DNA from 2 places in the Undibacterium sp. Di27W genome. Region 2 is predicted to be linked to the other one. Evidence: predicted binding sites of a transcription regulator. Region 2 holds the regulator's gene; the other holds the start of a gene.
What was found. The regulator HrcA, encoded in region 2, represses chaperone genes, less so after heat shock. The targets are predictions, from matches to a motif close to TTAGCACTCNNNNNNNNNGAGTGCTAA.
Positions count from the first base shown of each region.

Region 1: a site for HrcA is predicted at 12,142-12,168, ahead of groES (co-chaperone GroES). Genes of this name have one in related genera too.

Region 1 is NZ_JBMPOS010000016.1:43,773-58,696, forward strand. Features, by position in the region: gene ACO0LF_RS26030 (prolipoprotein diacylglyceryl transferase family protein) at 19-786, shown strand; gene ACO0LF_RS26035 (radical SAM protein) at 869-2,347, shown strand; gene ACO0LF_RS26040 (hypothetical protein) at 2,388-3,806, opposite strand; gene ACO0LF_RS26045 (tRNA-uridine aminocarboxypropyltransferase) at 3,917-4,537, shown strand; gene ACO0LF_RS26050 (hypothetical protein) at 4,602-5,144, opposite strand; gene ACO0LF_RS26055 (hypothetical protein) at 5,191-5,523, opposite strand; gene ACO0LF_RS26060 (hypothetical protein) at 5,615-5,899, opposite strand; gene ACO0LF_RS26065 (OPT family oligopeptide transporter) at 6,137-8,119, opposite strand; gene ACO0LF_RS26070 (TetR/AcrR family transcriptional regulator) at 8,367-8,945, opposite strand; gene ACO0LF_RS26075 (tautomerase family protein) at 9,106-9,528, shown strand; gene ACO0LF_RS26080 (VOC family protein) at 9,568-9,963, shown strand; gene groL (chaperonin GroEL) at 10,094-11,746, opposite strand; gene groES (co-chaperone GroES) at 11,788-12,078, opposite strand; gene ACO0LF_RS26095 (phosphocholine-specific phospholipase C) at 12,416-14,830, opposite strand.
Region 2 is NZ_JBMPOS010000004.1:202,221-217,144, reverse strand. Features, by position in the region: gene ACO0LF_RS10625 (peptidase domain-containing ABC transporter) at 1-1,446, opposite strand, end outside; gene ACO0LF_RS10620 (HlyD family secretion protein) at 1,470-2,750, opposite strand; gene ACO0LF_RS10615 (hypothetical protein) at 3,277-4,383, opposite strand; gene ACO0LF_RS10610 (hypothetical protein) at 4,485-4,643, opposite strand; gene ACO0LF_RS10605 (hypothetical protein) at 4,741-4,905, opposite strand; gene ACO0LF_RS10600 (response regulator) at 5,228-5,872, opposite strand; gene ACO0LF_RS10595 (hypothetical protein) at 6,204-6,506, opposite strand; gene ACO0LF_RS10590 (symmetrical bis(5'-nucleosyl)-tetraphosphatase) at 6,557-7,381, opposite strand; gene hemH (ferrochelatase) at 7,389-8,495, opposite strand; gene recN (DNA repair protein RecN) at 8,508-10,154, opposite strand; gene ACO0LF_RS10575 (NAD kinase) at 10,281-11,174, opposite strand; gene ACO0LF_RS10570 (HAD family hydrolase) at 11,250-11,936, shown strand; gene hrcA (heat-inducible transcriptional repressor HrcA) at 11,981-13,000, shown strand; gene ACO0LF_RS10560 (response regulator) at 13,059-13,442, shown strand; gene fur (ferric iron uptake transcriptional regulator) at 13,539-13,967, opposite strand; gene ACO0LF_RS10550 (outer membrane protein assembly factor BamE) at 14,079-14,609, shown strand; gene dapB (4-hydroxy-tetrahydrodipicolinate reductase) at 14,616-14,924, shown strand, end outside.

The DNA.
Region 1 (14,924 bases), on a different contig from region 2:
GCTCATGATATTCATCGAATGAAACTTTACGTATTGTCAGCAAATAACGCCCAGTTTTTACATTTCATTTTTGAATGGCTGGCCATCGCCATCGGTGTGCAACTGTATCGTCGTCAGCGTGCGCAACAACAGCAAGCTGGCATATTGGCACCCGGGCATTACGGTGTCATCATAGCTTGCGTACTGGGAGCGGCAATCGGCAATAAAGCCGCCTTTTGGATGGAGTACCCACATTTGTGGACTGCTGCAACGGACAATCTGCAGATATTGATGTCAGGCCAATCCATCGTCGGTGGTTTGCTGGGTGGTTTGATAGGCGTGGAGTTGGCCAAGGTCCTGCTTAAGCAGCCACAATCAACCGGCGATAATTTTGTTTTTCCCTTGATGGTGGCTACGGTCATAGGTCGCATAGGCTGCTTCCTGGCTGGACTCAATGATGGCACCTATGGCAATGCTACGAACTTGCCATGGGGCGTCGACTTTGGAGATGATATCGCGCGCCATCCCACCCAGATTTACGACATGATTTTTGTTCTGGCATGGGGGATTTATTTATTGCGACACAGGCAGGTATGGCAAAGTCAGTCTGGCCTGATGTTCAAAATGTATCTCGCTGGCTACCTGTTCTGGCGCTTGCTCGTTGATGGTATCAAACCCATACCTTATTACTATTTCTCTTATCTGAGTGGCATACAAGTATTGTGCATTGTTGCTCTGGTCTTCTACCTGCCTTTGCTAGTGCGTCAGATGCTTAATTTGAAGGTGGGAACAGAGGATTTACATTGAACTCAAATCGAATGTCGTTTGAAAGTTCGCCTGACCATGCAAGCGGTTTGTGCTCCTATCTTTTATACGAGTAAAAAATAATATGCCCCGAAAAGTCCGCCCTTATCTGTTTTACGACACGACCAGTTCGGTTTGTTCCAGCTGTCTGCACCCAGTGGAAGCGAAGATCATCTTCAAGGAAGATAAAGTCTATATGGACAAGTGGTGCAGTGCGCATGGTACTGAGCGCGTGCTGGTCAGTGATGATGTTGAATACTACAGGCTGTGCCGTGAAGTATTCGTCAAGCATCCGGAAATGCCACAAATCTTTAATACCAAAATGGAATATGGTTGTCCTTATGACTGTGGTTTGTGTCCCGACCATATGCAGCATTCCTGTCTGTCTATCGTGGAGATTACCGACAACTGCAATTTGAACTGTCCGGTTTGCTATGCCGAGAGCGGCACCCATCGCGAGCAGCACAAATCATTGGCTGAGATTATCAAGATGCTTGATACGGTAGTTGCCAATGAAGGCGAGGCCGATGTCATGCAATTGTCGGGTGGAGAGCCAACCCTGCATCCGCAATTCTGGGAAATTTTGGACGCTGTCAAGGCTCGCCCTATCAAGCATGTCATGGTCAATACCAATGGCATCGTGCTCGCGCAGGACAAAGCCTTTGTTGAGCGCCTGGCGAGCTATGCACCGGGTGTTGAAGTCTACCTGCAATTTGATTCTTTCCGGGCAGAAGTACACAAGGCCCTGCGCGGCGCAGACTTGCGTCGCATACGCCAGCAGGCACTGGAGAACCTGAATGCCGTCAACCTGTCTACCACTCTGGTTGTAACCTTGAAAAAAGGTTTAAATGATGATGAGATAGGCGACATCATCAATTTTGCATTGACTCAAAAATGTGTGCGTGGCGTGACCTTGCAACCGATACAGGATGCTGGCCGTGTCGAGAATTATGACCCGCGTCTGCACAGATTGACGGTATCAGAAATACGCAGAAAAATTACTGAGCAATGCAGCCTGTTCAGCCTCAAGGATATCGTACCCGTACCATGCAATCCAGATACGCTGGCGATGGCGTACGCCTTGAAGACAGAAGAAAAAACCGTGCCACTGACTCGCTATCTTGATCCACAGTCTTTGGTGGAGGGTAGTGGCAATACCATCGTCTTTGAGCGTGATGAGAATTTAAAACAGGGCATGAAAGACCAGATTTTCAAACTCTTCTCGACCAATCATTCACCCGAGTCGCAGGCCAATTGTCTGTCTGAATTGATGTGTTGTCTACCCTTGATCTCGGCACCGCAAAACCTCAGATATGACAATGTTTTTCGTGTATTGATCGTACAGTTCATGGACGCTTATTCCCTCGACGTGCGTGCCTTGAAAAAGTCTTGCATCCACTTCGCCCTGCCAGACGGCAAGATGATACCGTTTGAGAGTTATAACCTGTTGTACAGGGAAGCCAGCAGGCTCAAAGAAATACGCAGTAGTATTGCGAGGCAAACCATGGATAGAATGCCGGAAGGGAAGAAGCAGAAACACATTCCACTGGTAGAAATCAACTGAAAAATGCCAGCCTGTGTAAGCAAGGCTGGCATATCTTATTTCAAGGCAAGGCCACCGGCTTGGCCAGATAACTGGATGAATATGTTTTGAACTGCCCACCATCGGTATTGATCGAAGTCTGGTTGACTTCGCCTGTGCTGAACACTGCACCCAGGCCGCCAACGGCCACCATTTCCGAGGCATGCGTCAGGAAATAGCGGACCTTGTTATCGCGGTATTTACCGGTTGAGCCTATCTGTGTTGACGGTACGCCCAGCGGGGTTTGCCACCACAAGACAGGTAATTGCAGGCCCTGGTAATAAGTCTTGGCCAGCGCAAAATGGTCTTTGAAATTAGGTGAAGTCAGATTCGATTCATCCCAGTACCAGCCTGTACCTGCACGTGTGCAGTAAGACACTTGCGGTACGGTTTCAAAACAGCCAGCATCCCTGTCCAGGGTTTGCATGACGATAAAATCTGCTTTGTCTGCGCCCAGCTTCAACATGTAAGACATGGCAGTTGAGTGCAGGTCTTCAAACAGGGCAGGGGGGAAACCTACATAGGCATTTGGCGCCAAGGCTCTCGCCATTTGCATCAGACACTGGCTGATACCAGCAACACTGTTTGGCTGGTTGCTGCAATCAGGGTTGTTATTGACTTGTGCAGGTACGGTGGCAGGGTCGGCGTTATTCGAGATCCTTTGCGTATAACCCCAAAAGTCTGGCTCAAAATTGACCAGCACGGGTTTGCCGTAAGCTTTGATTTGCTGGAACATCAGACGTACATTATCCCAATAGCCTTTCATGAAAGTCGTATTGGTCAAACCACTCAAATTGCCATCGCCATTACTGGCCATCTGGTACAGGGTGAACATGGGTACTGCACCCAGTTTGTCAGCATTTTGTGCAACGATTTGCACATAGGCACCAGAAGGGCTATTCCAGGTTGGCCACGAGCCTGCACCTACACCAACCAGGTATTGATCATATATATCAGGGGTAATGCCCTGTTTTTGGACATCGGCCAGATCGGCACTGCCCAGACCAACTAAAAAGCGACTGGATTTGCCCAGTTTGGCTGCCAGTGCAGCAGCTTTTTTCTCCAGCGTGACAACGGTACTTCCGGTTCCTGTCGTGGTGCCTGTGCCAGTACCGGTAGTTGTTCCGGTTCCAGTTCCTGTAGTTGTTCCAGTAGTCGTACCGGTGCCAGTACCAGTAGTCGTACCCGTCCCTGTGCCGGTAGTAGTGCCTGTTCCCGTCGTGGTCCCAGTGCTGGTTCCTGTGCCGGTAGTTGTGCCGGTACCAGTCCCTGTGCCTGTTGTTGTACCCGTAGTTGTGCCAGTAGTTGTACCAGTGCTAGTGCCCGTTGTTGTGCCAGTGGTAGTGCTACCCGTAGTAGTTGCTGCAGTGGAGCCACCGCCACCACCGCAGGCACTGGTTGCCAGTAGCAGGCTAGTCGCAAGGAGAGTTGGAAGTTTCATAAGACAAATTGAGGCGTGAAAGTATCTGTTCATCATAGACGATGCCGCCCCTGCCTGCTCATCAGCAGGCAAAGCTTGCCGCTTAAATAACAATCCTTCACAATGTTGGCATGTCCGATTCCAAAAACAAAAGAACATCCTGCCCACTATGCCTGCGCCCATCCACGGCGTGTATTTGTCGCTGGGTAAATAATATCGCCAATGTACCTGAGGTAGTCGTCTTGCAGCACCCTCTGGAAGTGAATAATGCCAAGGGCAGCGCACGCCTGCTGGACCTGTGCCTGCAAACTTCATGCCTCGTTGAAGGTGAACAGTTTGACCCGCAATGCTTGCTCAGCCTGCTGCAAGCTGATGGCAAGCAAGCCATATTGCTCTATCCGGCCACCACGCAAAATGAGGCCGCTGACCTGCAATACCAGCCACCCGAATTTGTGGTGCAAGACCACGCCCTGGCGAATATACGTCTGGTGATTATTGACGCTACCTGGCGTAAAAGCCGCAAGATGCTGTACCTGAACCCCGCCTTGCAACAACTGCTACGCCTGAGCCTGCAAAACATGCCAGCCTCCCACTACCGCATCCGCAAAGCCCATGCGCCGGATCAGTTGTCTACGCTGGAGGCCACGTGTTATGCGCTGATGCAATTGGAGCAGGATGAGGAGAAGTATCGTCCCCTGCTAGAGGCGTTTGATGGGTTTGTTGGACAGCAGATGGGATTCAGGCAAAAGTGAAACGCTTGAACAGGTGTGGGGAAATCAGCCCGCATTCTTCGATTCTTAACATTGAGGATGTAGGCTAATGATCACTGCATATCACTCCACGCAGGAGTAGAAATTTACAAATCTGTTCGAGTCTTGCTTCATTGTCGCCATTTGCAACAAAATAATTTTCTGATTCCAATGCTCGAAGCCCCGATTCGAACGCAAATACTGGAGTGTCATAGTTTCTTATGGAACCCTCAAGATAATAAGAAAATTGGTTGTTCGGACTTTTGTTTGAAAAAACGCACTCTTGCTTAGTTAGCCATTTTGAAAAAGCTGAGCTTATCTTGTGTAATGCAGGGTATTGCTGGCGCAGTGGTGTTGCCAGAAAATGTACTTCCCCGACCGTCCATAAAACACCACGTCGAACGCGTGGAAGAAATACCGTAACAACGGGTGAAGCTTGCGAGTTGATCGTCCCATTTGAGTTATGTGTCAATGGACCAAATTCTTTGAAATATAAAATAAGACTACGCTCTGCCTGCACCTCTATTGGAGGCGTGGGTTGCACACGAAACCAATCAACAACTTCCGACTGCTGTGACGGATCTGCAATGAAACGGTAAGTGCTACCCATATGATGTTTATGATTTAAGAAGTCATATTAAAAGTCAGCTAGTAATTTATTCGTAGTCCCAGGGACCTTGAATAAACACTTTATTGCCTTCCTTGAATTCCGCCACCCAAGTAAAACGGAATTCCTCACCCAGACCTCTGGCTTCAAACCATGCCGACGGAAATAATGTGGCGACACTTTCGATCAATGAAATCAAGTAGACGCTATGCACATTGAAAACCGCCTCGTTGTTTGAAAAAGCGGCAATCAGATCTTGCAAAACATCTTTGTGAATGCCATCCGCAGAGAGGATTTTGGTGATTTCGTCAGATTTGTCTGATATGTCAGGAATATCATTGTCGCCAATGAACTGTATGTGCAGGGTTGTATGTTCACTCATGAAGTTTTTTGTGAGAGTAGTTGAGCTTTAATCTGGTTTTTATGAATAAGGTAAACCAGAGTAAGCATTTTATATTATGGTAATGATAACATTATTTGACGAGCCCGAGCATTTCTTCTTTGGACATGCGTCGCAAACCAAGGCGTTCGTCAGGCGTGTCACCTATCACTGAGCATTTTGCCAAGTCTGGATGCAGGGACCGGGCTACCCGTTTTGGATCGGCTTCCAGTTGACCATCGATATAGTCGTAGCAAGTCGCTGCGATTGCGGCGAGGGTTGCTGCGTCTATGCTTGAGCTTGTGTTTGTGCAAGAAATCGTACCCGCAGCGGGACTGGCAAGCAGGGCAGCAGTGGCAAGAAAAGTTGCGATGGGCATGGTCTGTCGTTCCTGATGATTAAAGCTGTTGATGTGAGTTGCTGTTAGCTTGATGCGTGAAATCGTCTTGCCTTGCTCATGTAAATAATGTGTATCACTTTAGCTTGAACAGCAACACAGGTGTTTGTCCCTGGCATTTGATAATTTTTCTTTTCAAGACAAGGTTTTGGAGCGTCCAAGAAAAAGCCCCGCAAAAGCGGGGCAAGTTGTTTCTAAGTCTGAGGTTTCAGCTCAGTATCAAATCAACACATTAATAATCGCATTACCTATCCCTATCAAAGCCGCACCAGAAATCAAACCGGCGCAGATAGGCTCGCAGCCTTCCACCCAAAAGTCATGGCCTTTGCTGCCAGGCTGGCTGTGGCGATTGCCCATCCACCAGAATATCGCTGCACCTATCCACATCGCCAGGCAAGACTCTGGTGGCAGGATCACGCCCAGGCCTATGGAAACGGCGGATAAGGGGAAGCGGCCCTTGGTGAAGATGCGTGCGCATTCAATCAGAGTGGCGGCAACTGCAGCCACGATGATGGCGGTGATGGCGGAGGATGGCAGGCTGCCAAAGCCCTTGGCGATCAGCTCGGCTACACCCTTCCATTGCATGGCGCCGGGGAAGGCGAATTTGTCAGAGACGATGGTGGCGGTAGAGCGCACGCCATTGGCATCCGGCGGCAAGAACAGCAGGAAGTACAACGGTACGCAAGCCAGTGCGCCAGAGAAAATGCCGATGATATGGCCTATCGCCTGCTGTCTTGGTTTTGCACCCAGCATATAGCCCGGTTTGATGTCGGACAGCAGATTGGATGCATTCGATGCTACTTCAGCCGTCATGCCAGCTGGTATCAAATTATTGGCTGGATTTGCACTGTCTATCGCACCCATGCTGAACTGGGTGATTTTTGACAGGGTACTGGTCGGTGTCCATGAAGTCAGTGCCATCGCATTGGCACAGATGATGGTCAGTATGAAGACCAACGGCAGGGTGATGATGGACATCAGCCATGGCACACCAAAGAATTCATGGGTAGTCCAGGCCGCCAGGATGCTGAAGATAGGAATGCCAACGTAGGAAATGATCAACGGTACTTCAATATGGTCAAGTATGGTGCTGGTCTTGTCGGCGGCTTTATTTTTATCCGCTTTCTTGAAGATGCTGGTGAACAGTTCTGGTTTTGCTGCCAGGCTGATGAAAGATGCCACCACCATCATGGATACCGCCCACCACAGGCCCCACTGGTTGACGATCTCTGTGCGTGAGATAGGCACGATCTTGCCGCTGGGAGCGATCCGTTCGACAATATCGCCACGCTGTATCATCCACGGTGCCAGGAAGACGAAGTTGATGATGGCACCCAGCAAGACGCTGCTGGCAACCCGTATGCCCATCAAACCGCCTACGCCCAGCATGGCGGCATCGAGGGTAAAGCGCAGGCCCAGTGCACGGAAATCAGTGCCCAGGATTTTGGGGATCAGCAAATCATATTTGACGGCGGCAGTGTAATAATAATGATCGACGCGCTCCTGGAAATGCCATGCTTCTGTCATGCCTGCCCATTTATCCATGCGCAGGATCTTGAACTGTATGAGCTTCATCCAGCCATCGCTGGTGATCATCTGGTAAATCGCTGTCCACATGGCGGTAAAGGCCATCAGGCGTGCCTTATACATGCCGCTGGCAGCTTCGCCGGTATAAACTGCATCCAGCACCACACCGCAGGCGCGGCCTTCGGGGAAGGGCAACTGGTCTTCATTGATGAAGCGACGCTTCATGGGGAAGGCCACCAGCACCCCGAGGATGGAGCAAATACTCATCCACACCACCAGATGCCACCAGGTTACGACCGCACCGCTGATCAGCATATAGGCCGACAACACGGTATTGAGCGGCATGGTCATGTAACCAGCCGCAGTAGCGATGGATTGGGTACAGTTGTTTTCGAGTATGGTGAAGTCTTTGGCAATACCCAGGTTGGCGAGTATCTTGAAAATCGCAAATGCCAGGATGACCGAGGTCAGGCCGACACCAATAGTGATACCGGTCTTGGCACCTATATACAAAGCAGTGGCCGATAAAATGCCACCCAGCAAAAAGCCGGTAAATGCCGAGCGTATGGTCAACTGTGCCATGTCGCCACGGTAGATATTGGCAAACCACCACTCGTCCTTTTGGGCACGGGTCCAGGTTCGTATTTGCTCGTCGCTTAATTGTTGCAGCGCCATATTTTCTCCAACGCGGGTTGTCTTGCTTGATGGTGATGACCAGCGGGTTTTAAATTGGCAAGATCATTGCAAAAATGAAACATGTCGCTGGAAATATGAAAATTTTCTTTCAAGTGCGGCAGTATCCAAGCGAGGGATGTTTTCTGTCAAGCGGGCTGATGGAAAAAAGCCACCAGCTGACACTCTACTTGCCTTACATCGTCCTGATGGGCATGAGCTGGACGATGTTCCTGGCATCCAAGCTGGCTTATGAGCGCAAGTTCAAATCGAGTGCTGCCTTGCGAACTGCCGCAGCAATGTCCTTGCTGATGGCGGGATCATTGACTGCCCTGGCAAGAGTGACGCCGCCAACCATGAGCGCCAGCAGGGCAATTGCTTCTTCGCGTTTGGCATCAGCTTGTCCATCCAGGCCAGCGGCCACTGTTTCTATGATGGCTTGCAATTCGGTTTCATAGGCTATACGCGTATCTTCTGTAGCCCGTGCCACTTCAGCCGAAAGACTTTGTAAAGCGCAGCTATCTTCCAAATCGCAGGTGCGGCGCTCTCCGAGGTAAAAATCAATAAATGCCGTGCGCCAGCCGCTCCCTAATTGCTCGCGAGCCTGGCTGACTCCCAGTTTCAGGTCTTCCAGGCCAGCCACTACCGCCTCGCGGAAAGCATCTGCCTTTGATTTGAAATGGGCATAGAAAGCACCCGAAGTCACTTCTGCATCTTTTGCCAGTCCGTCAACGCCAGAACCACCAAATCCCCGGCTGCGAAATCCACGGCCTGCGCTTTTGAGTATCTTTGCCTTGCTCTCTTCTTTTTGTCCTGCCCGGTGTGCCATGTAAAAAATCTCCAGAATAAAAATGCTATTTAAAACTTTACAAAATAACGATCGTTATGTAATGATGCATCACATCACGACCGTTATATAACGGTCGTGGTACAGGAGTCAAGAACTAGTCTTTGACTCGACCATCCATTTTGATCAAGGAGTTATTGCCATGCCTATTTCAGTCCAAGTCACCACCGGTCTTCTCACTCTCGACGGGGAGCGTGAAGTGCTGCCTCTCGTTGCAGACGCTTTGTTACGCGTGCACGGCTTGACCGGCAACAAGTTCATGACGCCTAATGTCGTCGGCCACCTGGTCGTCAGCCCGGAGTCGCACAGCTATGCTGGTGGCCAGCATCAATCTCTGGCGGTTGTCGAAGTGAAGGTTCCCTCAGTCACTTTCCCGAATGCCGAAGTCAAGCAGGCTTTTGTCAGTGAGGTCACGGACATCATAGACAGACTCAAGCAGGGTACGCATCCGCGGGAAAGGACGTATGTCAACGTGACATATGCAGTGGATGGCACCTGGGGTATTGCGGGCAAGGCTTATTCCAATGCAGAGATGGGCGAGGCGGTGCAACAAGGGTTCAACTGAGGTAAGCCACTTATGTAAACCGATTCAGGGGTCAGCACCATGCAGCAATCAAATTACCTGTTTTTTACGACGCAATGCGAGCAGGCGCTGGATTTTTATACGCAATGTGGTTTGGGACGTGTGACCGACATCCTGCGTCATGGCGAGGCTGGGATGCCGCTGAAGAACGAGGCCATGCGTGGCAAGGTCATGCATGCCAGATTTGAAGGAGCGGGTGTGCTTTTTTATGCCTCAGACAATGACGATGCAGAGCCTATGCGGGGTTCTGCCCACATCATGATGATGGATAGCCGTGCGCAAACTGATCAGCTGTTTACGCTCATGAGCCAGGGGGCAAATGTGACTACGCCGCTGGCAGTGCAAATCTGGGGGGATTATTTTGGCAAGCTGACTGACCAGTTCGGCGTGCAATGGATGTTTAACTGCGCTGCCTGAATGAAATGCTGCCGAGGTGGGTAAATGGTGAGGCACAACAAAAAACCCCGCAACTTGCGTTGCGGGGTTTTTTTGAGCAATGCTACTTTCAGCGAGTTCAATGAGCTCAGTGATAGTCGCTTAGCAGCTATTACATCATGCCGCCCATGCCACCCATACCGCCCATACCACCCATATCACCACCACCCATGCCGCCTGCTTTGTCTTCAGACAATTCAGCAACCAGAGCATCAGTAGTCAGGATCAGGCCAGCAACAGACGCTGCATTTTGCAATGCAGAGCGAGTTACTTTAGCTGGATCCAGGATACCCATTTCTATCATGTCGCCGTATGTGTCATTGGCAGCATTGAAACCGTAGTTGCCTTTGCCATTGATGATGGCGTTAACAACAACGCTAGGTTCGCCACCGGCGTTAGCAACGATTTCACGCAGAGGCGCTTCGATCGCTTTCAGAACCAGTTTGATACCTGCTTCTTGATCTGGATTGTCGCCTTTGATTTCGCCAGCAGCTTGACGTGCGCGCAGCAGGGCAACGCCACCGCCAGGAACAACGCCCTCTTCTACGGCAGCGCGAGTTGCATGCAGAGCATCTTCAACGCGTGCTTTTTTCTCTTTCATTTCAACTTCAGTTGCAGCACCAACCTTGATCACAGCAACGCCGCCTGCCAGTTTGGCAACGCGTTCTTGCAGTTTTTCACGGTCGTAGTCAGAAGTTGCTTCTTCGATTTGCGCGCGGATTTGTTTAACGCGTGCTTCGATACCTACAGCCTGGCCAGCACCATCGATAACGGTGGTGTTTTCTTTACCGATTTCGATACGTTTAGCTTGACCCAGATCAGCCAGAGTTGCTTTTTCCAGTGTCAGGCCAACTTCTTCAGCAATCACTTGACCACCGGTCAGGATAGCGATGTCTTCCAGCATGGCTTTGCGACGGTCACCGAAGCCTGGAGCTTTAACAGCTGCAGTTTTCAGGATGCCACGGATGTTGTTCACAACCAGAGTTGCCAGCGCTTCGCCGTCTACATCTTCAGCGATGATCAGCAGTGGGCGACCGGATTTTGCAACTTGTTCCAATACTGGCAGCAGGTCACGGATGTTCGAGATTTTTTTGTCGAACAACAGGATGAACGGGTTTTCCAGGATAACGGATTGTTTTTCTGGATTGTTGATGAAGTAGGGTGACAGGTAGCCACGGTCAAACTGCATACCTTCAACGATGTCGAGTTCGTTGTCCAGGGATTTGCCGTCTTCAACAGTGATCACGCCTTCTTTGCCGACTTTGTCCATTGCTTTGGCAATGATGTCGCCGATGTTTGCATCGGAGTTAGCAGAGATGGAACCAACTTGAGCGATTTCTTTGTTGGTTGTTGTAGGCTTGGACAGAGTTTTGATTTCAGCAACGATAGCTGTAACCGCTTTGTCGATACCGCGTTTCAAGTCAGTTGGGTTGAAGCCAGCTGCTACATATTTGAAACCTTCGCGAACGATGGCTTGTGCCAGAACTGTCGCTGTCGTTGTACCGTCACCAGCGTTGTCAGAAGTGCGGGAAGCCACTTCTTTCACGAGCTGCGCGCCCATGTTTTCCAGCTTGTCTTTCAGTTCGATTTCTTTAGCTACAGAAACACCGTCTTTAGTGACTGTAGGCGCGCCGAAAGAGCGTTCCAGAACAACGTTACGGCCTTTAGGGCCCAGTGTTACTTTAACTGCGTTCGCCAGGATGTTGACGCCATTAACGATCTTCGCACGTGCGTCATCGCCAAAAATTACTTGTTTAGCTGCCATATTAATTCTCCGAATTCTTTAATTGATATCGTGGATGCCGATTACTTCTGTACGACCGCGAAGATATCTTCTTCACGCATCACCAGAACTTCGTTGCCGTCAACTTTGACAGCCTGACCAGAATATTTACCGAACAAAACGCGGTCGCCAACTTTTACGTCCAGGGCGCGAACTGTACCGTTGTCCAGCAATTTGCCAGGACCAACTGCCAGTACTTCACCTTGATCTGGCTTTTCAGCAGCAGCGTCAGGCAGAACGATACCGGATGCAGTTTTTGTTTCTTGATCCAGGCGTTTCACGATCAGGCGATCGTGCAGGGGACGAAGGTTCATACAAGCTCCTTTAAATTTGCGAGTAATTACTATTGGAATTCAATTAAGCTGGAGAGGGACTTGTTAGCACTCTCTCTCAACGAGTGCTAAGTATATGGGCGAGGCATATGCTTTTCAAGAGCTAAAAAAGGAGTAAACTAATATTTCTTTAATAATCAGTGACTTAGTTGTAGTTTTGTACTGACGTTTGAGCGATTTTTTTAGCTGGTATTGCTTTTGTAAGCGCGCGAATGTATTTTTTTGCATGAGGCTGAAACTGAGTAAATGTCAATTTACTCAGTTTTTCGCTGCTACTCACTGCTACTGACTACTACTCATTACTAAACAGATTTGAATGTTACACAATCGTTAAGGCCACCGGCCCCGCCAGAACTGAGTAGCTATCATTGTACAAATACCAGAGCGCATAATTGCCTGCTGCCAGGCTGGCGGTATTGAGCGTGACGCTACCCTGAGGATTGCCAGCATATTGCCACGTCAGCGAATTCACCGTGCCTGGTACGGCACCTGCAGCATAGACACCTATCCAGTTTTTGGCATTGACTTGTGCCGGTAAGGCTGAATAAGAGGCCACGACATTACTGCCGCGCGATATGCTGGGTGTGGCGCTGCTCAGACGGGCATCGCTACGTTTGCCGCCTATCAAGGGGTCGGTGCGATTGTTGTTGCTATTGCTGGCCGTTGCTTCCACATGTCCCGCTATCCTGCGCAAAAATTGGGTATCGACATTGCTGGTGATGCTGAAGTCATACCAGCCAAAACTGCTGATCAAGGGATATTCCAGGCGCAAACTCTGGCCACCTGCCAGCGCATAAGTGTTTGCCAGGCTGCCATAGGCATTGTCGCTGACAGTGAAATTGCAGGGCTGGACATTGTCGACATTGGACAGGGTCAGCACCAGCTTGCCACTGCTGCTGTCGTGCACGGCTTGCACTTCAGGCTTGACGGTGGCAGTGGTACTGCCGCGCCACTCACGCAAATAACCATTCGGGCCATAGGCGCTGAGCTGGTAAGTATCGCCACTCCAGTTCCAGATTTCTTTCTGGATTTGCTTGCCAGCTTCGACGGTGTAATACCAGGGGCCGTCCGTGCGTACGTTGGAATACACAATAAAAGCAGCACCAGCCGTGCCAGCATTGCTGAAGCTGACTTCCAGTTGCTTGCCATTATTGAGCCTGGCCTGCGCCGCCAGCAGGTAAGGCAGGCGACAGGCAGGGCGCGGGCCCTGTGCCTGCAAATAGGCTTCCTGGCGGGGCAGGCTCTGGTTGAGCGGTGGTACAGGATAGGGTTTGCCACTGACAGGGATGTAAGAAGCAGTTTTTGGCACTGTGCCTGGCCAGTTTTGATCTGGAGATTTGAAATCAAATGCCGAAGTCAAATCGCCACAGACCGTGCGTCGCCATGGCGATATCTGCTTGCAACTGACGGCGGCCCTGTCCTTGCCAAGGCCATTGACCAGCCATTCTTCAAGAAAACGCAATTTCGAAGTGTGGTCAAAAACCTGGGAGCATACCTTGCCGCCTTTGCTCCATGGCGAGATCACCAGCATGGGGACGCGTGGTCCCAGTCCCACAGGTTCACTGCCGTATTTTTCATAAACACCATTGTCGGCCAGGGTGGAGCGGCCCATGGCGGTGGTGATAGGTGGAATATTGGGTGGCACATGATCAAAGAAGCCATCGTTCTCGTCATACATCAGCAAGAACACGGTCTTGGCCCAGACTTCAGGTTCTGCGACCAGGGCTGCCAGCAATCTTGCTGTCAGGTTTTCACCTGCATTGGGAGAGTTGGGGGCATGCTCGGTGTAATCGTTTGGCGCGCATATCCAGGATACTTGCGGCAGGCGTTTGTTGCGCACATCATTGGCAAAGGCACTGACCAGGCCATCACCTCTGCTACCACCCACGCTGGCACCGGGTGCCAGGCTGCGCGCTTTCTGGTAGAGCGGCGAGCTGCTGCTTAATTTGCTGCCGTCTGCATTGACGCGGAAGTTCTTGAAATAGGCGAGGTAGTTATCGCCATAATTATCCCATTCCTGATAAACCTTCCAGCTGACCTGATTGGCTTCCAGTACTTCTGCATAAGTTTGCCAGTTGGGCGCGCTGGCCGTGACCGCGGCAGTGACATTGTCATTGGCCGGGTCAGCATTGTAATAACCCTTGGCATCAATGTTATACAAGCTGCCCATGGCACCTAACCAGCCCTGGCTGGTGCCGGTTAACGAATACATGCGGTTAGGGTCGGTCGCGCCAAAGACTGAGCAATGATAGGCATCACAAATAGTGAAGGCATCTGCCAGCGCGTAGTAAAACGGCAGATCGCCACGGTCAAAGTAACCCATGCTTTGCACGGTTTTTTGACTAACCCAGACATTCCAGCCTTGCCAGGTTTGTTGCGAACCTTTCCAGGAATGGTTGGTGCCTACGGACAGTGCACTGGTATTCCTGGCATCAAAGTGGAAGGGTAAAACACTGCCACCTGCCGGATTGGGTTGCTGCCAGACGGGCGCACCATTTGGCAAGCTAATCGCACGCGGATCATCAAAGCCACGTACGCCGGCCAGGGTACCAAAGTAATGATCGAAAGAGCGATTCTCCTGCATGAAGATGACCACATGGCCAACGTCTGCCAGGGTACCCGTGACATTGTTCGCCGGTACGGCGAGCGCCTGCTGTATCACGCCAGGCAAGAGGCTGGCACCAGCACTCGCGGCTGAAAATTGCAAAAACTTTCTCCGGCTATCAGAGATCATGGCTTATCCTTTTTTGTGTGAAATAGAGGGCGGTCGGCAATACATTCACATTCATAATATATTTTAAATATGTCAATGACATGACGGTGACGTG
Region 2 (14,924 bases):
AGCATGCTCATTCTGTATGATTTGCTGTGAGAAAGCTTCAGGTTCAGACATCACGATGTCGCCCACTCGTTCAGTCTGCACTTGCAGCATCTTGAACTCATATGTTTTATCTATCAAAGAACTCACCCGGGTATCAAACAAAGTCTTGAAGGCGATAAAGGCGGTGAGTACGCCAACAGTGAATTGACCATCCAATACCATCTTGGCTCCCAGACCGATGATGAGGATATTTTCTGTGCCAAATAACAGACCATTCGTCAACTTGAAAAAAATTTGTATTTTTTGTGTGCGTAGATCGGCATTGATCTGGTCTACCAGGAGCGACAACCAACTGACTCTCCTCATGTCCTGGCGCTGAAATAATTTGACTGTCTTAACTCCGCGCACTGTTTCAAGGAAGTGTGAGCTTTGTTTGGCGGCATGTATGATTTGCTCTTCTGTTGCGGTTTTCAATGGTTGATACCAGGCCCAGCGACTGAGTGCATATAGCAGCGTTGTGACCACAGCGATCATTCCCAGTACGGGGCTGTATAAAAACATCATGACCACGGTGAATAAAGCCATTAAGCCATCCAGTATGGCTTCGACAAATGAGGTAGTTAAAGTGTGTTGAATGACATCAACAGAAGAGAAGCGGGAAACCACATCACCGATATGCCGTTTTTCGAAATATTGAACTGGCAAGCGCAGCAGATGGGCAAACACATTGGCGCGCCATTGCAGGTTCAGCGTGGTACTCATGTACATGATGACCCATGAGCGCACCGCCATCGTGACTTGTTGCAATATCATGACCAGCCAAAAGCCAAGGGCCAGCGTCAGGAGCAAGTCGGGATCTGCAGACAACACCACCTTGTCTATGACCCATTGCAGGAAGAATGGCCCGATGATGGAAAAAACTTCCAGCGTCAAGGCCAGCAAGAGTATTTGTGTCAATGAACGCGTCAGCCCGCGTACCGTGCCAAATAACTGTTGCAGTGATATCTTTTGTTGCTGGTGTAAGCGTGGCTGGAAATCGCGACCAGGCCAGATTTCCAGTACGACACCAGTAAAAGAGGTTGAAACCTCATTGAGAGACAACTTTCTTATTCCCATCGCCGGGTCATATATGGTCGCTATACCAGATTTGACGGAATGCAAGACAACGAAGTGATTGAAGTTCCAGTGCAGTATGCAGGGCAGGTTCAAGCTCTCCAGGCCTTCAAGTTCAACTTTCAGCGGCCGTGACTGCAAGCCTATGGCTTGTGCCGTTTGTATCAGTTGCGGCAGTGTTGCCCCTTTCAATGAGATAGGAAAATCATGTCTCAGTGTAGCCAGGTCGGTACGATAACCATGATAGCCTGCGATCATTCCCAGACAGGCCAGGCCACATTCAGTCAGCTCGGTTTGCAAAAGCAAGGGCAATTTTTTGCCAAGGCCAAAAGACAGCGCGTTTAAAAAATTCATCGTCATAAGCTTGTACTGTAACCTTAGATTTTGCTGGTAATGCTAAAGAGCGGGGAGAGTACCCATTCATACAGCTTTCTTTTCTCTTGCATGATGTCTGCATCCAATGCCATGCCGGACTGCAAATTTTGTGGTACGCCATGCACCAGCAAATCTTGCTTTTCCAGGTCTACCGTCAACTTGTACAAACCCTCGTTACTGGTGTTGCTGGTATTACTCGTGGTGAGCGTCACGCTTTGCATGGCTGAGATATCTGCCAGTGGAGAGGCAGTACGGGATACCGTCTTCAAATGCCCGATCGCTTGCCCGAATTGCTGATAGGGATAAGCCTGGTAACGCAGCAATACTTTGTCGCCAGGTTTGATAAAACCTATGGCACGGCTGGGCGCGTATAAATGCGCCTGCATTTTTGCAGCGGCAGGCACTATGCTCAAGAGCGGGCGACTGGCATCGACCAGTTGCCCCGTACCTTCCATGACCTGGGTCACAATGCCGCTTTCCGGGGCAGTGATCAGCAAACGGCGTTTGGCTTCACTTTCGCTGAGCTCCTGGGTTGCCGTAGTAATGGAGCGTTCCATCTGGGACAGCACACTTTGTTGTTGTATGGGTAAATTGTTGAAGGCTGCTTCCTGGTTATTCAATTCACGGCTGACATTGATATATTCTCTTTCCAAAGTCTGCAGTTTATTTTTTTGATCCAGCAATTCAGTTTGCTTTTGTAGTAATTGCTCGTTAGAGATGAAATGCTGCTTCTGTAAATTATCAAATCGTTTGTAGGTATTGTCTGCAATGACAAGACGTTCACGTTGGCCTTGCAGCTGATTGTCAAGATTCAGCAATTCTTTTTTGACCGATGCCAGCTTTGCCTGCATGGCGCGCTTTTCTTCGGTGTGCAATACGCGTGTCTTGTTGAGTTCATCATGCAGGGATTGCCGGCGCAATTCGACTTGCTGGCTGATGGCTGCCTGTGTTTCACCGAGCGTGCTGCTTTGTCTTTCGCTGGACAAGATAAATAGCACGTCCCCCTGCTTGACTGCTTGCCCTTCATGGACTTTCTTTTCTATGATGATGCCAGCTTGCTGAGGAAAAACCTTGACCACACCGAGATCCGGCACCAGATAACCGCTCACGCTGACCCTGCTGGTATAACTCGCAAAACAAAAAAACAGGATAACGATGATGGCAAATGCAGCCAGGCCAATAGTGAGTAAAGTAAACGTGAGAGGGCGTATCAGTAAAATATCACCAAGCATTTTTTGCTGGCGCGATTGCAAGGCCTCGGTTCGGAAAAGGGATTGACGCATTTTTACTTTATTGGATGAAAGTGTCTGATTTATTGGCCAATCGGCTCGCATGAGAATAGAGCGTGGAGTCCGATGTAGCTATTGAGTTACAGGTAGCTCATGGCAGGTAATGAGCAAATTGCAGATTCATGATCTGCGGGATTGAACTTATCTTCGTTGATATGCGTATCAATCTGTCATGGTTCAGATTTGAATTCATAAGGAAACTTCCTGCCTGTCCTGAAATGACAAGTGCCTCCTTGCCAAATCAGGAGGCAAAGGCTGGTAATGTTGCTCCCGCACCCAATACTTCTGCAATATCTTCAAGAGTCATTTCAATTTTGCAGTGATGCTCACGCCAGCCTCCAGAGTTATGCAAATTATGTACATGCCTGCTATGTTTTACATCATTGAATTTACTTTATCGTATTTACTTTCCTATGACACCCTGTACTAAAGTATGAGACGGTTAAATATCCCTATCTCGTGAGCACAGTTTTTTATGGAATTTTCCCTACGTGGCCATGCTTGAATAATTTTCTTTTTTCTATTCAGTTAATTCCTGCCGTAATATCTGATGGTCTTCAGAGGCGATGTAGTCCTTGAAACAAGGCCAGTCCCCGCTAGCCTTATAGCCGCCTGCCGTGGCAAAGAACTGGCAAACGGCAGAGAGTATCGGTAGCTCAGGGTTTTGTGCTTCCAGGAATAAAAATTGCCCTTGTTCATTGATTTCAAGAAAAATTTCCTGACCATGCTCGTCTACAATCAAATCTATACTGCCGAAGCGTAATCCCATGAGCTTCATAAAATGATGTATGCGCGATGTGCTTGCTGCACTCAAGGTGTAAGGCGTCATTTGTATCAAGCCATGGTCGTTGTCCATACGCCAGTCTGTGCGCGAATGAGCATGCACTTGTGAATCAAGTTTAACGGCGATGAGATCATCTCCAAGAACCAGAACGCGCAATTCGTATTGTTTTTTTATATGGTTTTGATAGATGGCCGGGCAGAGTTGTATAGCCGCATCGTTTTGTAATTGATGCAGACGTATAACTGTTGTTGGTAATATGCGTGAAACCAGATAAGTTTTCCATTCTTTGGGAAAGAATGATTTCACGATGATTTCACCGCCATGTTTGATGCAAAATTCTCTCACAGCTTGCGGGTCATTTCCTACCAGCGTATCTGGTACGGCAAATCCGGCAGCATAAGCTTTTTGTAGTTGCAAGGACTTGCTTTTCGCCTTGCTTAAGCAAGCATAGGAATTGATCCAGACAGCATCGTTTTTTGTCAGCATGTATTCGAGGGCATGATAAGCACCAGGAAGAAAGCCAGCCATTTCTTCTTTTACATTGACTTCATCTTCAGGGTGCACAGTACTGTAATCATAAAATTTTGCACTAACGACTGCGCGTCGTGACCAAACCAGTTTGACTTCGTCGATTGATAGGGCTTGGCGTGAGCTCGCAGGCGTCGAAAAAAATATGCCAGGATTTGCTGGCGTGGAAAAATGATTGGGCTGGTAAGAAAAACTTCCAGAAGAAGGCAAGGGAGTCAGATCCAGTATCTGGCTGGGGATTTCTTTTTTTTTCAATGCCCAGGCTACGCAACGTGCATGGAAGTCCTGGTGTTTTCCTATGATTAAGACGCTCATATTCTGTATTTCTATCAATTCAAATGATTGCCGAAAAACTGAAACTAAAAAGCCCCGTAATAATATTGCGGGGCTTAGAGAATTAAATCAGACTGAATAAATTATTCAGCTTGATCCAAGACACTTGTTCTGCCTATGCGTGTCAGATATGGGCCGCTGTGGCCACCGGAGACTTGCTCCAGTTCTTCGACGGACAATTCTGTGGCAACTTCAAAACCCAGTACACGTGCTTTTTCTTCAGTATTAACTACAGTGTTCATTTGTGACTCCTCATTTTCAAAGTGGATTTAATTTACATCTTTGTTCAGTTCCCTGAACGGTACAACAACAATACCTGGCAAGTATTTTTTACTTGCCTTAATCTGGTTCATCCATCACAGGATCTTGTCCGCGTATGTAGGTCATATATGGTTTTTCGAAACCGCCAGAAATACCACCACCAGAAATATTTTTTATTTCTTCCGCATTTAATTCAACTGCAACTTGAAAGCCAAGTACGCGAGATTTTTCTATTGTTTTCACATTGTCTCCAAACGATGTTTTGCAGAGTATTGTTGAGCGCAATGCAGTCTGCATGCCTGCACATGCAATGAATATAGGTGAAATTTATTTTTTAATCACTACGTACGAAAGTACAGGTAAGCATCTTGGGATGCAGAGAGGATTTTGTTTTAAGATGGACGTGGAAGGTGGCGCTGGCCTGAAGTTTTTTTGACCTGACGAGAGCTGATATTTTTTTATTGTCCGGCAGAAAATACTAGAAATTGTGGAGAATATTTTAGAATAATGTCGTATGCATTTTCAATAAAATATTTTTTCGGATGCGATTGCAGGGCGGAAAATACTAAAAATACTGGGTGAAGGCTTTCGCAATCCCTAATTGTCGTGCTACCAGTATGGCTTGCGTTCTGTTATTCACTTTCAAGGCGCGAAAGATGAGGGACATATGCATTTTTACCGTTGTTTCGGCTAGCCCCAGACGCAAGCAAATTTCTTTGTTCGACAAACCCTGATCCAGCAGCGTGACGATTTCTTGCTGGCGTGGCGTCAGGGAAAATTCGACGTTTTCCCCTGCATTGTGGCGACCGCTGGTTGTGATCCAGCCTTCCTGTATGGGATTGTTGTTGAGCACATTGGAGATGACTTCAAAGATCGCTTCGTTTGACAGGGCTTTTGACAGTGCGACCTTGGCGCCTGCATGTAGCGCCGACATGATAGCGCGCCTGTCTTCAGATGCCGAGATCACCACGACAGTAGTCTCTGGCCAACGATGTTTGATGGTATGGATAGCCTCGACACCTTTTAAACCGGGTAACCCCAAATCGATTAAGACAATTTTTATGTCGTTGATGTCAGCCGTAATTTTTAAGGCTTCTTCTACTGAACTTGAGGAAATGATGTGAGTTCGTTCAAGTATACTCAACAAGAAATTGCATAAGGCATCTCGATAAATAGGATGATCTTCGATAATTAATGCTGAACTGGTCATGAGAATTGATATGGGTGGATGCAGCAAGAAAATAGTGCAGGGAAATGAGAGGTCACCGTAGTAACGGCTTTGAATTGTAAATCTATTTAGCTGAAATAAACGGACGCTGCTTCGACTAAATTGCTAGCGATTTGTTCAATTCGACTTGCAGGTGGAGGAGAGTTTTTTAAAGAAAAAAGTTAAAACCCATGAATGTCATGAGTTTTAAAATCCGGCAAGAAATAGTGAGGAAATGTCAGGATGCGCAGCGAGTTTTTGCTGGCGTGATGGATCGAAAGAAAGAGCTAGAATCCTATTGATAGGATGCAATAAATCCACTTATTTGTTAGCTTTATTCATTCGTATTTTTGAAGTACATCATTACCAGAATATACAAGGGTATGGCGATTAAAGATAAGGATTGAGCCCCCAAAACCTTGTCGTCTTTCTCCACGCACAAAATGGAAATATTTGAACACAAAAAGGTAAAAAAAACGGCTCCGATGGCAGTGACAATAAATGCCAATAAAACAGAAGTTAATCCGAAAAAGAAGATGAGGCGCCAACCGCTGCCATCTTTGGTTGAGCGGCCAACGAATACTGAAATTACTACTGCCGATAAGATCAATATGCTTTCGTACAGAAATATGCTCATGTTTAATTTAATCAGCGTGAGTTGAGGGAAGAACCGCACCCATCATGCTTCTAGCCCGGCTTTTGCTGTTGAGGACAATCTACCTGCACAACTTCTCTATCGTTCAAGGCAACGGCAGTCAGCTTGCCACCCCAGACGCAGCCGGTATCGAGGCTGATCAGGTTCTCGCGCAAGATCAATCCCAGAGTCGACCAGTGGCCAAATACGGTGCATACCTTGGCACTGGCATGTGGCAGATCAAACCATGGTGCAAAGCCCTTGGGCGCGTTGCCCAGGCCATCCTTGCTGTCAAAGTCCATGATGCCATCTGCAGTGCAAAAACGCATGCGCGTCAGGGCATTGATGATGCAACGTGACCTGTCATAGCCTTGCAAATCATCTTGCCATTGCACGGGAGTATTGCCATACATATGCTGCAATAAATCCACCCAGTTGTCGCCACGTAGCTGGGCTTCCACTTCGTGCGCCAGCTTCATGGTTTTTTTTGCAGACCATTGCGGGAAGATTCCTGCATGCACCAGCAAATGCTGGTCCTGAAAAATCGCCAGAGGCCTGTGCCTTAACCACTGCGTTAGTTCTTCACGGTCTGGTGCCTGCAGGATATCGTCCAGCGTGTCGCTGCGATGTGCTTTGCGTATGCTCTGGGCGACGGCCAGCAAATGCAGGTCGTGGTTGCCGAGTACGGATTCTGCCCGGCCAGCGATTTGCAAATCACGTATCAGACGCAGGCTGGCTAGCGACTTGGGGCCGCGATTGACCAGATCACCTGCAAATAGATAATGTGCATGTGGTTCGGTCTGCTCGATTTTACTGAGCAGGCTTTGCAACTGGTCAGCACAGCCTTGGATATCGCCGATGAAATATGTCTTTGCCATGACAGCCTCAGGGTTCTCCACCCAGGCGTTTGGCTTCTGCGCGGCTGATCAGAGCTTGTTGCTTTTGCTGTTCGCGTACACTGGCGGTAATCATGGTAGGCCAGCCTATCAAATGTTGTTCGGCAATTTCAGCCAGGCCACGCATCCAGGCGGGTGATTCATTCAGGCAGGGAATGTAATTGAATTCCTTGCCACCGGCCTTAAGGAAATCTGTCTTTACTTCGATGGCGATTTCTTCCAAAGTTTCCAGACAGTCAGCAATAAAGCCGGGGCATATCACATCGACGCGCTTGACACCTTCTTTAGCCAGTTTGACGACCGTTGGTGCCGTGTAGGGTTGTAGCCATTCGGCGCGGCCGAGGCGCGACTGGAAGGTAACCACATATTCCTCTTTGCTGAGCCCAAGTTTTTCTGCCAGCAGGCGGGCGGTTTTATAGCATTCGCAATGATAGGCATCACCCCGCAGCAAGAAAGCTTTAGGCAGGCCATGAAAGCTCATGACTAGTTTGTCTGGCCTGCCATGGCTTTGCCAATGATCCATGACTGAGGCTTTCAAGGCCAGTATATAGCCCTCATGATCATGATAATTCTTGACGAAGCGCAGCTCAGGCATATTCCTGACTTGCTGGTAATGCTGGGCGACGGCATCAAAATTCGATGCTGTCGTGGTGGCAGAGTATTGCGGATAGGCAGGCAAAATCAATATGCGCTCATAGCCTTCCTGCTTGAGTTTTTGCAAGACCGCAGGGATGGAAGGCGCACCATAACGCATGGCATAGGCAACATGCACTTCATGCCCGCGTTCACCCAGATAACCTTTCAGCAGGGCGGCCTGTTTTTGCGTATGTATCTTCAGCGGGGAACCATCCTTGGTCCAGATCGAAGCATATTTTTTTGCCGACTGGCCTGAGCGGAAAGGCAGGATGATGCCATGCAGGAGCAGCCACCAGAGCGGGCGCGGCACTTCCACCACGCGCCTGTCCCATAAAAATTGCTTGAGATAGCGACGCACAGCCGATGTCGTTGGTGCATCAGGCGTGCCGAGGTTGATGAGTACGACGGCAGTCCTGGCGATCTTGCCGTGTGAGTATTCAGGTTCTTTGAGGAAGCGCATAGGGATATTTTCTTAAGATGCCAATAGTTCTCTGGCGTGTTTACGCGTAGTCGCGGTGATTTCTATGCCACCCAGCATACGGGCGATTTCTTCTACTCTTTGTTTATTATCGAGTGCTTCTATCTGTGACACGGTTTTGCCATTCTGGCTGGCTTTGCTGACCTGGAAGTGCTGGTTAGCCTGGCTGGCGACTTGCGGTAGATGAGTAACGCACAAGACTTGCCTGTCCTGACCCAGGCGCTTCAGTAAACGACCGACCACTTCCGCCACGCCACCACCTATGCCACTGTCTACCTCATCAAAAATCAGGGTAGGGGTAGCAGTGGCGCAAGACGTGATGACAGAGATCGCCAGCGAAATACGCGCCAGTTCACCGCCTGAGGCTACCTTGGCCAGCGGTCTTGCCTGCACCCCGGCATGACCGGCGACCAGGAATTCCACTTGCTCCAAACCATAGACTGCTGGTTCAACCGGATTCAATGCGACCGAGAAGCTGCCACCGCCCATGCTGAGGTCTTGCATGGCAGTAGTGACGGCCTGGCCCAGATCCAGGGCCACTTGTTGCCTGGTCTTGCTGAGTTTTTGCGCGAGTTGCAAATAAGACTGTCTGGCTTTTTCTTCCTGCGCTTTCAGGGCATCCATGTCAGTCGCATTCGATAGCTGAGCCAGTTGCGCAGACAGCGTGGCGAATTCTTCATGCAGCTTTTCTGGTGCAACATGAAATCGTCTTGCCGTGGTGTGGATGGCTTCAACGCGGTTTTCCACGACGCGCAAGCGCGCCGGGTCCAGCTCGGTGCGGCTCAGGTAATCATTGAGTGCATAAGTGGTTTCCTGCAAATTGATGCAGGCAGATTCCAGCGCGTCGGTGACGGGTTTTAGCGCGCCATCATAATCCAGCAGTTTCAAGAGCTTTTGCTGTATCGTCGTCAGTTGCGACAAGACTGGATGTTCGGATTCAGAAATCAGTGCCGCAGCTTCTTGCCCACCTTCCAGCAGGCTGGCAGCGTGGGCGAGACGAGTATGTTCCTGGCTGATGCTTTCCCATTCACCGGGTTTGATCTGCAGTTTGTCCAGTTCGCCGACTTGCCACTCCAGGCGCTCACGTTCTTGCAAGACGCTCTTGGCATTGGTTTCAAATTCTTCGCGTTGTTTGCTGATATTGCGCCAGGCGCGGTAACGCAAGCCGACTTCGGCAACTTGTTCCTGCAAGCCGCCCTGCATATCCAGCAAATCGCGTTGTGCCTCGGTTTTCAACAAAGACTGATGTGCATGTTGACCATGGATATCGACCAGCATATCGCCTATCTCGCGCAATTGCCCTGCGGTGGCTGTGATGCCATTGATCCAGGCCTTGGAGCGACCGGCATTGTCTATGGTACGGCGCAAGATCAGCGGTTGATCCTGGTCAAAGAACTCATGTTCCTTCAGCCAGTTAGCAAGTATCTCATTGACGGCAAACTCTGCACTGATGTCCGTTTTACTGGCTGACTCTCTCACCATGCTGGCATCGCCACGGCCACCCAGGGCCAGGGTCAGGGCATCAATCAGTATGGATTTACCGGCACCGGTTTCACCGGTCAGTACACTGAAGCCAGAAGAAAATTCAAGTTCCAGCGTATCAACAATGACAAAATCTCGTATGGCAAGCGTGCGCAACATAATGGGCAGACATGAAGGAATTTGTTAAGAAAACGGTGCCGGACAGTATCAGCCAGCTTAGCGAAATCGCTATTCTAGCAACAGCCTGTGACTTCTGTGTTCGTAAGAGTGGGCAAAAACTAAAGCTTAATTCAGCGCACCCTCTACCGATGGATATTCATTCCAGTGCAATTTCTCACGCAGGGTGTTGTAATAATTCCAGCCGGGAGGATGCAGGAAGGTCACTGTATGAGCAGAACGGTTGACGATAATCCTGTCCTGATGCTGCAGGCTGGCAAAATTCTGCATGTCAAAATTCAGGCTGATATCACGCCCGGCCACGATGGTGATGACGATTTCGCTACTGTCTGGCAATACGATGGGACGGTTTGACAAAGCATGCGGGGCAATCGGCACCATCGCAATGCCTGACAGGCTGGGGTGTAGCAAGGGGCCACCGGCAGAAAGGGCATAGGCAGTGGAGCCTGTCGGCGTCGAAACGATAAGACCGTCCGAGCGCTGGTTATACATGAAGTGGCCATCCACCTCGACGCGCAATTCCACCATGCCTGAACCGGCACCGCGCGAGACCACGATGTCATTGAAAGCCACACCGCTGAAAATCTGGTTGCCATCACGCGTGACGATGGCTTGCAAGAGGCTGCGCCGCTCGGACACATATTTGCCATCCAGCATTTCGGTGATGACGGGTATCATGCGGTCGAGCGCAATATCGGTGATAAACCCCAGGCGACCCTGGTTGATACCTATCAGGGGAACATTATAGGGGGCCAGTTGCCGCGCTATCCCCAGCATGGTGCCGTCACCACCTAGCACAATGGCAGCATCGGCCAGCTTGCCTATCTCGGGCACGGGCATACTGCTGAAACGCTCGAGTTGCAAGTATTGCGCCGTGTCGGACTCTATGACGACATGATGTCCTGCATCGGCGAGAAAGTGGGCCAGTTCGGTAATCGAGTCTGCAATGCCTGCAGCATTTTGTTTGCCAACAAGTGCGATGGTTTTAGCCTGAACTGTCATAAACAAGGGTGAGGTGACATGATGCCTCAGATTAGAACATAATTAGGGCAAGAATGAATGGAATGAGTGCTCGTTATGACAATTAAAGCAGTTTTACTGGATCTGGATGATACTTTGTGGCCGGTTGCGCCAGTGATACGCCATGCTGAAGCAGTTTTACAGCAGTGGATGCATGAACATGCGCCTGTCGTTGCCCAAAATTACAATGTGGACAAACTACGTGAGCGCCGTAACTTGCTGGTCGCCAGTGATCCACGTTTTCAATATGATTTGTGGGCCTTGCGTCATACCTTGCTGAGCCAGGTGTTTGATGAACATGGTCTCGCCGCCGAAAAAGCGGACCAGGCCATGGCGATATTCGCCGATGCCAGAAACAAAGTGGATTTGTATGAGGACGTCAAGCCAGCTCTGCAGGTGTTGCAAGAGAAGTTGCTATTGGGGACGGTGTCAAATGGCTTTGCCGATTTGCAGGCCATAGGCCTGGCCCATCATTTCAAGGTGTCTATCGCTGCCTTTCGCTTTGGTTGTGCCAAGCCTGACCCCAGGATATTTTTGGCGGCTTGCCAGGAACTGGGCCTGCCACCTGCCGAGGTCCTGTATGTAGGCGATGATTTATTACTAGACGTGCAAGGTGCGCAACAGGCAGGTTTAAAAGCTGGCTGGATGAACCGGCAGGGTTTAAAAATCGAAGATGAGCGCCATCTGCATATCAAGCCGGATGCAGAATTTGCCAATCTGCATGATCTGACCCTATGGCTATGAATTTTTTCATGTTCATGTCAGTCATGAACGCATAAAATGAAACCATGCAACTAGATATCCGCGCACAAACTTTATTAAAAGCCCTGGTCGAGCGTTATATCGCTGACGGCCAGCCTGTGGGTTCCCGTGCCTTGTCCAAAATATCCGGCCTGGAATTGTCGCCAGCGACGATACGTAATGTCATGGCAGACCTGGAGGAAATGGGCTTTGTGGCCAGCCCGCATACTTCTGCAGGTCGTATCCCTACGCCCCGAGGTTATCGCGTATTTGTCGATAAATTGCTTACTGTGCAAGAGATCAGTGAAGTAGGGCTGGAATCGCGCCTTCAATCAGGCATGGCATCACAGCCACCGCAAAAACTGATCGCCAATGCGGCCCAGATTTTGTCTTCGCTGTCACAATTTGCCGGTGTCGTCATGACGCCACGCACCGAATCGATTTTCCAGCAGGTAGAATTCTTGCGTCTGTCGGAAAAACGTATCTTGCTGGTAGTTGTGGCCCCTGGCGGTGAAGTGCATAACCGACTGTTATTGACCGATGTGGATTACAACCCTGGTCAACTGGTGCAGGCTGCTAACTATCTGAACCAGAATTTCGGTGGCCTCAGTTTCACTGATGCACGCACCCGTATCAATAGTGAATTGCGGCAATTGCAAAATGATATGACCAGGCTCATGCAAGCTGCGGTGGAAGCAGGTGGCAATGCCATGGATGAGGATAATGACGAAGTCGTCATCTCGGGCGAGCGCAATTTATTGAATGTGCAGGATTTGTCGTCCAATATGGGCTCTTTACGCAAATTGTTCGATATGTTTGAGCAAAAAAGCAGCCTCATGCAATTGCTGGATGTCTCCAGCAAGGCGACTGGGGTGCAAATCTTCATAGGCGGAGACTCGCAGCTGGTGCCCATGGAAGAAATGAGCATAGTCACCGCACCCTATGATATCAATGGCAAGATCGTTGGTACCCTGGGTGTCATAGGACCGACCCGCATGGCGTATGAAAGAGTCATTCCCATTGTAGACATTACGGCAAAATTATTATCTAATGCATTAAGTCAATAAGACAGGTTTTGAACTGGCGAAGCAGGTAATCAGGCATTGATACGAATACAGGATTGCTATGGAAAAGAAAAACGCAAAAATTTTATTGATTGATGACAATGACGTCACACGCGAGGTGCTCAGGGTCATATTGCGCAGCGAGGGATATAACGTTGTCGGTGAAGCCACTGACGGCGGCACAGGCCTGGAATTGGCAGTGAAACTCAGACCTGATCTGATCATGCTGGACATCGTCATGCCTAAAATCAGCGGCACTGAAATTTTACCGCGTATCAGGGAATTGCTGCCGGAATCGCGGGTATTGATGGTGACGGCCAATAAAGACCAGGAAACCATTACAGAAGTTGTTAAAAATGGCATACATGGCTATATCCTGAAACCATTCAATGCCCAGAAAATCATTGATACTGTGGCGGGGGTGATTGCCAAGATCAATAAATAAGCAGGCGTACAAGCTACGCGCAAAGTGCGCGCAGTGTATACGCTTGCCAGGTTTGTCGAGGCTGATTAAGCCTGATAGAGCGTGAAAGAGGCGAGTTCAGGTTTTATGCTCGCAATTTGGCTTGGTGCAATTGCCATAAATCGCCAGCGCATGCTCGGCGATCTTGAAGCCACGATCCAGGGCCACAGTTTGCTGGCGCTGTTCTATCTCTTCATCAAAAAATTCTTCTACCCGGCCACAGTCGAGGCAAACCAGATGGTCATGGTGTGAGCCTTCATTGAGCTCGAAAATCGCCTTGCCAGTCTCGAAATGATTACGGTGTAACAGGCCAGCCTGCTCAAACTGGGTCAATACCCGGTACACAGTTGCCAGGCCGACATCCATATTTTCATTGAGCAGGATCTTATACACATCTTCTGCTGTCAGATGACGAACCCGGCTGTTCTGGAAGATTTCCAGGATTTTCAGACGGGGCAGAGTGGCTTTCAGACCGCTGGCCTTGAGGTTGGGGGTGCTGTTTGTCATGTTTTCGATCAAAAAATTGCTATCTGCTTTATGATATCGGGTTTTAGGGCTTGTTGCTCAATTAAGAGGTTATCTATGCAACTGTTGTTTTCAAAAGTAACACGGAAGAAGATGAGCCGCGTAGCGGGCCTGGTTTTGCTGGCGTCTTTGGCTGGATGTACATCACCACTGGGTATATTGTCATCCGCTGACAAGACATCAGTATATGCAACTTCTGGCACACCGAGTGGTACAGATGGTGCGCAAGTGGTACAGCCTACTGGTTTCGCCAAGGTATTGGCATTTATTTCGCCTTACCGTGTTTCTATACAGCAAGGTAACTTCGTTTCCCAGGAAATGCTTGCTCAATTAAAAGAAGGCATGACACGCGAACAAGTGCGTTTCTTGCTGGGTACAGCTTTGTTGACAGATATGTTCCATGAAGATCGCTGGGATTATCCTTTCCGCCTGACCAAACCCAATGGTGAACGTATTACCAGCCGGGTATCGGTGTACTTTACCAACGGTACAGTAGCCAGGTTCGAAGGCGGTAACTTGCCGAATGAAAAAGAATATCTTGCCCGCATCACAGAATCTGCTCTGGGCCTGAATCGTGTGCAATCGGTAGTGGAAACCGATGCGCCCAAGAAAAAAGAGAAATAAATCAACATGACTGCACTGAAAATCGCTGTGGCCGGAACATCCGGTCGTATGGGCAAGATGCTGGTCGAAGCGATCAGCAATGCGGATGATATGGTCCTGGTAGGCGCGCTGGACGTGCCTGCCTCACCAGCCCTGGGTACGGATGCAGCTGCTGGCCTGGGTAAGCCATCTGGCGTCAGTATCACGGCTGACCTGGCTGCTGGCCTGGACAATGCGGATTACCTGATTGATTTCACCCGTCCTGAAGGCACGCTCAAGCATCTGGAGTATTGTGCTGCGCATGGCATCAAACTCATCATAGGCACGACAGGTTTT